Regions from separate parts of the Psychrobacillus sp. FSL K6-2365 genome, predicted to be linked through region 1. Evidence: a T-box and tRNA genes for the amino acid it is inferred to sense, from the RefSeq annotation. Region 1 holds a T-box; the other holds one or more tRNA genes.

Region 1 (4,427 bases):
TTATAGAGGTGAGATGTTTTAGTTATTCTTATTATAACTTCTTTTAAAATCTACATTAGATTACGATATTGACCATTTTACCTGGGATCGCAATTATTTTCTTCACTTCTTGACCTTCCAACCATTGTTGCACTTGTTCAGAAGCAAGAGCTAATGCTTCCAGCTCTTCTTTTGTCGCATCTTTAGCAACATGTAATTTCGCACGGACTTTTCCTTTAATTTGAACAGGAATTTCTACTTCATTGTCTACCAACTTAGATTCGTCGAAAGTTGGCCAAGATTCATAAACGATTGTATCATCATGTCCAAGAATGCTCCAAAGCTCTTCCGCAATATGTGGAACGATTGGAGAAATAAGCTTCACAAATCCTTCTACATACTCTTTAGAAATTTGCTCTGCTTTATAGCCTTCATTGATAAATACCATCATTTGCGAAATGGCAGTATTATAATGCATTGCTTCAAAGTCTTCAGTTACTTTTTTAACAGTTTGGTGATACGCTTTTTCCATATTATCAGAAGAAATGTCCGTAACTTTAGAACTCAACTTACCTTCTTCATCGACAAGTAAACGCCATATACGATCAAGGAATCTTCTTGATCCATCTAAACCGTTTGTTGACCATGGCTTCGAAGAGTCCAGTGGACCCATGAACATTTCGTATAGACGAAGTGAATCGGCACCATGACTTTTTACAATATCATCAGGGTTTACTACATTCCCTTTTGATTTAGACATTTTCTCATTACCTTCACCAAGAATCATTCCTTGATTAAATAGTTTTTGGAATGGCTCTTTCGTAGTAACAACACCAATATCATAAAGAAACTTATGCCAGAAACGTGCGTACAATAAATGAAGTACTGCATGCTCTGCGCCACCTACATAAATGTCAACTGGAAGCCAACGTTTCGCTAGTTCTGGATCGACAAGTGCCTCGTTATTATTTGGATCAATATAACGAAGGTAATACCAACAGCTACCCGCCCACTGTGGCATAGTATTAGTCTCACGACGACCTTTTTTACCTGTTACTGGATCTACAACATTTACCCATTCGGTAATATTAGCTAATGGTGATTCACCTGTTCCACTCGGTTTAATATCTGTTGTTACCGGAAGCATTAATGGTAATTCAGACTCATCTACAGGTGTCGAAGTACCATCCTCCCAATGGATAATTGGAATTGGCTCGCCCCAATATCGTTGACGGCTGAATAACCAATCACGTAGACGATACGTAATTTTCTTCTCACCTTTACCATTCGCTTCAAACCATTGAATTGCTTTTGCTATTGCTTCTTGTTTATTTAAGCCATTCAAGAACTCTGAGTTAACAAGTGTACCATCTGCTGTGTAAGCTTCTTTTTCGATGTCTCCACCAGAAACTACTTCCACTATTGGCAAGTCAAATTGTTTCGCAAACTCATAGTCGCGCTCATCATGTGCAGGAACTGCCATAATTGCACCTGTTCCATAGGTAGCTAACACATAATCTGCAATCCAAATCGGCATTTTCTCCCCACTTACAGGGTTAACCGCATAAGCACCTGTAAATACACCTGTTTTATGTTTTGCTAAATCTGTACGTTCTAAGTCACTTTTTAGTTTCACTTGATCTTTATAAGCTTGCACTGCTTCTGATTGGTCAGCAGTTGTGATGACATCCACAAGCTTATGCTCAGGTGCTAATACTGCATACGTTGCACCAAAAATAGTGTCTGGTCTAGTTGTAAATGCTCGGAATGATTCGTTAGTTTCAGCTACCTCAAATGTAAGCTCTGCACCTTCTGAACGCCCAATCCAATTACGTTGCATTTCTTTCAAGCTATCCGGCCAGTCAAGATCATCTAAATCCTCTAAAAGTCTGTCTGCATAAGCAGTTATACGAAGCACCCATTGACGCATCGGACGGCGTTCTACTGGATGTCCCCCACGCTCGGATACACCATCGATTACTTCTTCATTAGCCAAAACAGTACCTAATGCTGGGCACCAGTTTACTGGCACTTCATCTACATATGCTAGGCCTTTTTTGTACAGTTGAATGAAAATCCATTGTGTCCATTTATAATAAGAAGGATCCGTCGTATTGACTTCTCTATCCCAGTCAAATGAAAATCCTAAATCGGTCATTTGACGTTTAAATGTAGCAATATTCTTCGCAGTAAATTCTGCGGGATCATTCCCAGTATCAATTGCATATTGCTCTGCTGGAAGACCAAAAGCGTCCCAACCCATTGGGTGAAGAACGTTATAGCCTTGCTTACGTTTAAACGCACTTAATATATCCGTTGCAATATACCCAAGTGGATGCCCTACATGTAGGCCAACTCCTGAAGGATAAGGGAACATATCCAATGCATAAAATTTTGGTTTGGATGGATCATCTGTCATTTTATAGGTTTTATTTTCTTGCCAATACTTTTGCCACTTTTTTTCAATCGCTTCATGATTAAAGCTCATCGTAACTCCTCCTTAAATTTAGAAAAGCGTTAGCGCCTATGCAAGTCTCGACAAGTGCTGGAAAGGTTTCACGGACAGGCATCCTCTGCCTTTTCTTGAAACCCTGAAGCAACTTGAGGGGCTAGGCGCTAAAGCTAGACATAAAAAAACTCGCCCCTTAAAAAACTAAGGGACGAGAGATATACTCACGCGGTACCACCCAAATTAGTGAAAACTTCACTCAACTTGATTCCTTAACGCGGAAAACGGAATAAGCTACTAATCGTTCACTTATTCTGACTCAAAGGCGAGTTCAATAATTCGTAACGCTAACTTACACCAATCGCTAGCTCTCTAAAGAAACGATATTTATCTACTATTCCTTATCTCAGTCAACTTCTATTAGTTTTTATGATAATGGATTCTGTATTAAAATACAAGCTACACTTTAATCAATTACTCTTTGTGATAATTGGCGTCCAGAGGGTTGACTTAAATCAGCAATACTTTCGCTGTTTTAATTTAAATCGCTACATTTTCTCTAACATCTTTAATAATAAGCTCCGCTTCTGTAGCGTCGATAATATCTTGAACAGAATAACCCTCGAAAACTTCCTTCAATTCAAGTCCGTCCTCGGTTACCTCTATCATTGCCCGTTCTGTTATTATTTTATTCACAACTGCTTTACCTGTTAAAGGTAATTCACATTGTTTTTTAATTTTAGCAGAACCGTCTTTTGCACAATGGTCCATAATGACAATAATTTTCTTAGCACCATGCACTAAGTCCATTGCTCCGCCCATGCCTTTTATCATCTTCCCTGGAATCATCCAGTTTGCAAGATCTCCTTTTTCAGAAACCTCCATCGCTCCTAAAATGGCTACATCGACATGTCCTCCACGTATCATCGCAAATGACTCTGCACTATTAAAAAAAGCAGAACCTGGAATAGTAGTCACTGTTTCCTTACCGGCATTTATAAGATCTGGGTCTACTTCTTGCTCAGTTGGATATGGACCTATGCCAAGCAAACCATTTTCAGATTGTAAAACGACAGTTTTATCTGGAGAGATGAAATTCGCTACTAAAGTCGGAATCCCAATTCCTAGATTAACGTAGTTTCCATTTTCGATTTCCTTTTCTGCTCTTCTTGCAATTTTTTCACGTGTATTCAATCGAAACTCCTCCTTAAGAACGTGTCGTTAAACGCTCGATTCTTTTTTCCTGTTTTGCTTGGAACAGACCTTGAACATAAATACTCGGTGTATGTATTTGGGCAGGATTTAGGTCGCCTGTTTCCACAATCTCTTCCACTTCTGCTATGGTAATTTTACCTGCTGCTGCCATCATTGGATTGAAGTTTTGCGCTGTCATATTATAAATAAGATTCCCAAATTTATCTGCCTTAGCTGCCCGTATGAAAGCATAATCAGCTCGAAGTGCTTCTTCTAATACATATTCCTTACCGTCGTATACACGTACTTCCTTTCCTTCCGCTACAATGGTTCCTACACCTGCAGGAGTATAAAAAGCAGGAATTCCAGCACCACCAGCGCGAATTTTTTCTGCCAACGTTCCTTGTGGTGTCAATTCCACCTCAATCTCACCAGATATTACCTGTCTTTCAAACTCTTTATTTTCCCCAACATATGAACCTATCATTTTCTTTATCTGTTTATTTTTAAGTAGCAGCCCTAGACCCCACTCATCCACACCACAATTGTTGGAGATAACCGTTAAGTCCTTCACACCTTTTTCAACTAACGCTAATATTAGCTGTTCCGGAATTCCGACAAGTCCAAATCCTCCAACCATTAGAGTCATTCCATCTTGCACCCCTGCAACAGCCTCTTTAGCTGAATTGTAAATAGGTTTCATGCTTCCAATCCCCTTTCAAGTAAGCTTGACACATTATTATTTTCTCAAATATCCGATAACTTAGCAAACTATATTCCTGAATATTTGAATAGATGAATTCTT
Region 2 (4,427 bases), 840 kb from region 1:
TGTCCCACCTTCGGCGGCTGGCTCCCGTAAGGGTTACCCCACCGACTTCGGGTGTTACAAACTCTCGTGGTGTGACGGGCGGTGTGTACAAGGCCCGGGAACGTATTCACCGTGGCATGCTGATCCACGATTACTAGCGATTCCGGCTTCATGTAGGCGAGTTGCAGCCTACAATCCGAACTGAGAACGGTTTTATGGGATTTGCTCACCCTCGCGGGGTTGCGACCCTCTGTACCGTCCATTGTAGCACGTGTGTAGCCCAGGTCATAAGGGGCATGATGATTTGACGTCATCCCCACCTTCCTCCGGTTTATCACCGGCAGTCACCTTAGAGTGCCCAACTGAATGCTGGCAACTAAGATCAAGGGTTGCGCTCGTTGCGGGACTTAACCCAACATCTCACGACACGAGCTGACGACAACCATGCACCACCTGTCACCGCTGTCCCCGAAGGGAAAAGCCTATCTCTAGGCCGGTCAGCGGGATGTCAAGACCTGGTAAGGTTCTTCGCGTTGCTTCGAATTAAACCACATGCTCCACCGCTTGTGCGGGCCCCCGTCAATTCCTTTGAGTTTCAGTCTTGCGACCGTACTCCCCAGGCGGAGTGCTTAATGCGTTAGCTGCAGCACTAAGGGGCGGAAACCCCCTAACACTTAGCACTCATCGTTTACGGCGTGGACTACCAGGGTATCTAATCCTGTTTGCTCCCCACGCTTTCGCGCCTCAGCGTCAGTTACAGACCAGAAAGCCGCCTTCGCCACTGGTGTTCCTCCAAATCTCTACGCATTTCACCGCTACACTTGGAATTCCGCTTTCCTCTTCTGTACTCAAGTCCCCCAGTTTCCAATGACCTTCCACGGTTGAGCCGTGGGATTTCACATCAGACTTAAAGGACCGCCTGCGCGCGCTTTACGCCCAATAATTCCGGACAACGCTTGCCACCTACGTATTACCGCGGCTGCTGGCACGTAGTTAGCCGTGGCTTTCTAATGAGGTACCGTCAAGGTACGAGCAGTTACTCTCGTACTTGTTCTTCCCTCACAACAGAGTTTTACGATCCGAAAACCTTCTTCACTCACGCGGCATTGCTCCATCAGACTTTCGTCCATTGTGGAAGATTCCCTACTGCTGCCTCCCGTAGGAGTCTGGGCCGTGTCTCAGTCCCAGTGTGGCCGATCACCCTCTCAGGTCGGCTACGCATCGTCGCCTTGGTGAGCCGTTACCTCACCAACTAGCTAATGCGCCGCGGGCCCATCCTGTAGTGACAGCGAGATGCCGTCTTTTAACATCTCCCCATGTGAGGAAATGGATTATTCGGTATTAGCCCCGGTTTCCCGGAGTTATCCCAATCTACAGGGCAGGTTGCCCACGTGTTACTCACCCGTCCGCCGCTAAATCAGAAGAAGCAAGCTTCTTCGTCATTCGCTCGACTTGCATGTATTAGGCATGCCGCCAGCGTTCGTCCTGAGCCAGGATCAAACTCTCCATAATAGAGAACTTAAAAAGCTCATTTTGTTTTGCTGGCATCATCATTAAATGATGTCAAAATTGTTTTGCTATCAAACTAACAAAGTTAGTTGATAAGCTATATGTCTTAACGTTTTGCATGTTCAGTTTTCAATGTTCAATATTCTATGGTATTAAATAATGGAGCGGGTGAAGAGAATCGAACTCTCATCATCAGCTTGGAAGGCTGAGGTTTTACCACTAAACTACACCCGCATTAAATTATGTTAAACTGTTATTTGACTGGTGCGGCCGAGAGGACTTGAACCTCCACGGGGTTATCCCCCACTAGGCCCTCAACCTAGCGCGTCTGCCGTTCCGCCACGACCGCTTAGTAATTAATAGGACAAGGTTGATTATACTCTCTTACACCTTAAATGTCAATAACAATTTGATGAGCCATGTAGGATTCGAACCTACGACCCTCTGATTAAAAGTCAGATGCTCTACCAACTGAGCTAATGGCTCAAAAATGGCTGGGGTACCTGGATTCGAACCAGGGCATGATGGAATCAAAATCCATTGCCTTACCGCTTGGCTATACCCCAACATGGCGGTCCCGACCGGGATCGAACCGGCGATCTCCTGCGTGACAGGCAGGCATGTTAACCGCTACACCACGGGACCGTTGAAAATATTAAATAATAAATGGTAATGACCCCTACGGGATTCGAACCCGTGTTACCGCCGTGAAAGGGCGGTGTCTTAACCGCTTGACCAAGGGGCCATAATGGCTCCGAAGGTAGGACTCGAACCTACGACCGATCGATTAACAGTCGATTGCTCTACCACTGAGCTACTTCGGAATAATTTTTGTCGTTTTGTTTTACTCGACTTTTTCTATTATAGAGAGGGTTTTGCAAAACGTCAACTACTTTTCGAAAATTTATTTCAGATTCTCAAAATAAACTAACACTAAATCTCCGTAACACTTGCCACAACGGTATTTCTTCGTGTTTAAACGAATTTTTCGATTATACAAAATGGAGCATTTTGCACATTTATACGTATACCTTTTTGTAGCCTTCCTTCTTTTTCCCTCTACTAGAGTAGAACAAAATCTAGGTGAATTTGTTGCTTTGAGTAGCTCACGAAAGTCGGCATCCCGATGTTGATATCCTTTTCCTTCTATATGTAAATGATAATGACAGAGCTCATGTTTGATAACGCCAACCAATTCATCCATCCCATATTTTTCGAATACTAACGGATTTACTTCTATATTATGCGACCTCAACATATACCTTCCACCAGTAGTTCTAAGCCTTTTATTAAAATACGCTTGATGTTTATAGTCTTTCCCAAAAGCTTCTTTTGATACACGGCATACAAGTTCATACAATTTTTCATCTGTCATATTAATCACCCCTATTTGAAAAGAGGTTGTCCAATGACATATCTCATTGGACACCTCTATAAGTTACACTTGCTGTTCTGGTGGAAGCATTGTTAATGCAATTCTTCCTTTATTGGCATCAAACTGTTCAACCCATACAGTCACTATATCTCCTAGTGAAACAACATCTAAAGGATGTTTGACAAACCCTTTTTTAAGTTTAGAAATATGGACTAAACCATCCTGTTTTACACCGATATCTACAAATGCACCAAAATCAACTACATTTCTCACGGTACCTTGTAATTCCATCCCTGTTTTTAAGTCTTCTAATTTGAGTACATCTTTTTTCAAGATCGGCTGCGGAAATGCTTCACGAGGATCACGGGCTGGCTTGATTAATGTATCTACTATATCTTTTAGTGTGATTTCACCTATTTCTAATTCTTTACTTACTGTTTCTATTGAAATTTTCTTTAGTGCCTCTTCTGCTTCTCTTGTCCCTATCTGTGTCTTCTTAAGACCGGCAATTTCTAGCACTTGCTCTGCTCCTTTATAGCTTTCAGGGTGAATGCCCGTTGCATCAAATGGATTTTTCGCATCTGGTACGCGTAAAAATCCAATTGCTTGTTCATATGTTTTGGCCCCAAGGCGTGGAATTTTCTTTAGCTGCGCTCTAGAAGTAAACCTACCCTGCTCATTTCTCATATTCACAACGTTTTCTGCCACTGTTTTCGAAAGTCCTGAAACGTATTGTAATAACGATGCAGATGCTGTATTTACATTTACACCTACTTGGTTAACTGCAGTTTCTACTATAAAGGATAGGGAATCCGATAATTTCTTTTGTGAAACATCATGCTGGTATTGTCCTACTCCTACTGCTTTTGGATCTATTTTCACTAGTTCTGCCAGAGGGTCCTGTAGTCTTCTTGCAATGGATACTGCGCTACGTTGTTCTACTTGTAGATCTGGAAACTCGTTGCGCGCAATTTCAGAAGCTGAGTACACACTGGCACCTGCTTCATTCACTATTACATAAGCTACTTCCCCCTCTGCTTCTTTCAAACAATCCACGATAAATTGCTCTGTTTCACGAGAGGCTGTTCCATTTCCAATGGCAATCAAAGAAATAGGGTAGTTCTTTAAGTAACCAAGCACTTTATTCCTTGAGCCTTCCACATCCATTTTTGGGGCATGTGGATAAATAGCAGAGACCTCTAAAAGTTTTCCTGTATCATCTACAACCGCTAGCTTACATCCTGTACGATAAGCTGGATCGACACCTAGAATTACTTTTCCTTTTAATGGTGGTTGTAATAGTAAATTACGCAGATTTTCAGAGAAAATATGAATAGCCTGTGTTTCTGCTTTTTCAGTAAGCTCTGCTCGAATTTCTCTCTCTACTGAAGGCTGAATTAGTCGCTTATACGAATCTTCTACCGCCAACTCAATCTGTTCCACTGCATCACTAGATGAAGATTTAATCCACTGTGCTTTCATCACATTAGTTGTTTTTTCCATTGGAATCTGAAGAGCTACTTTTAATATATCCTCTTTTTCTCCTCGGTTTAACGCTAATATA

What was found. The T-box of region 1 lies ahead of leuS (leucine--tRNA ligase). A T-box ahead of a tRNA ligase gene usually reads a tRNA of that ligase, here a tRNA-Leu.
Region 2: it encodes a tRNA-Leu, which carries the amino acid that the T-box ahead of leuS (leucine--tRNA ligase) is inferred to sense. The anticodon was not compared.

What each region holds. Positions count from the first base shown of each region.
Region 1 is NZ_JBBOOO010000001.1:2,946,277-2,950,703, forward strand. Features, by position in the region: gene leuS (leucine--tRNA ligase) at 56-2,467, opposite strand; T-box leader at 2,633-2,845, opposite strand; gene MKY29_RS14670 (3-oxoacid CoA-transferase subunit B) at 2,969-3,622, opposite strand; gene MKY29_RS14675 (CoA transferase subunit A) at 3,636-4,325, opposite strand.
Region 2 is NZ_JBBOOO010000001.1:3,784,011-3,788,437, forward strand. Features, by position in the region: rRNA gene MKY29_RS19115 (16S ribosomal RNA) at 1-1,491, opposite strand, end outside; tRNA gene MKY29_RS19120 (tRNA-Gly) at 1,649-1,722, opposite strand; tRNA gene MKY29_RS19125 (tRNA-Leu) at 1,751-1,837, opposite strand; tRNA gene MKY29_RS19130 (tRNA-Lys) at 1,902-1,974, opposite strand; tRNA gene MKY29_RS19135 (tRNA-Gln) at 1,980-2,054, opposite strand; tRNA gene MKY29_RS19140 (tRNA-Asp) at 2,058-2,133, opposite strand; tRNA gene MKY29_RS19145 (tRNA-Glu) at 2,162-2,233, opposite strand; tRNA gene MKY29_RS19150 (tRNA-Asn) at 2,238-2,312, opposite strand; gene MKY29_RS19155 (SprT family protein) at 2,393-2,863, opposite strand; gene MKY29_RS19160 (Tex family protein) at 2,927-4,427, opposite strand, start outside.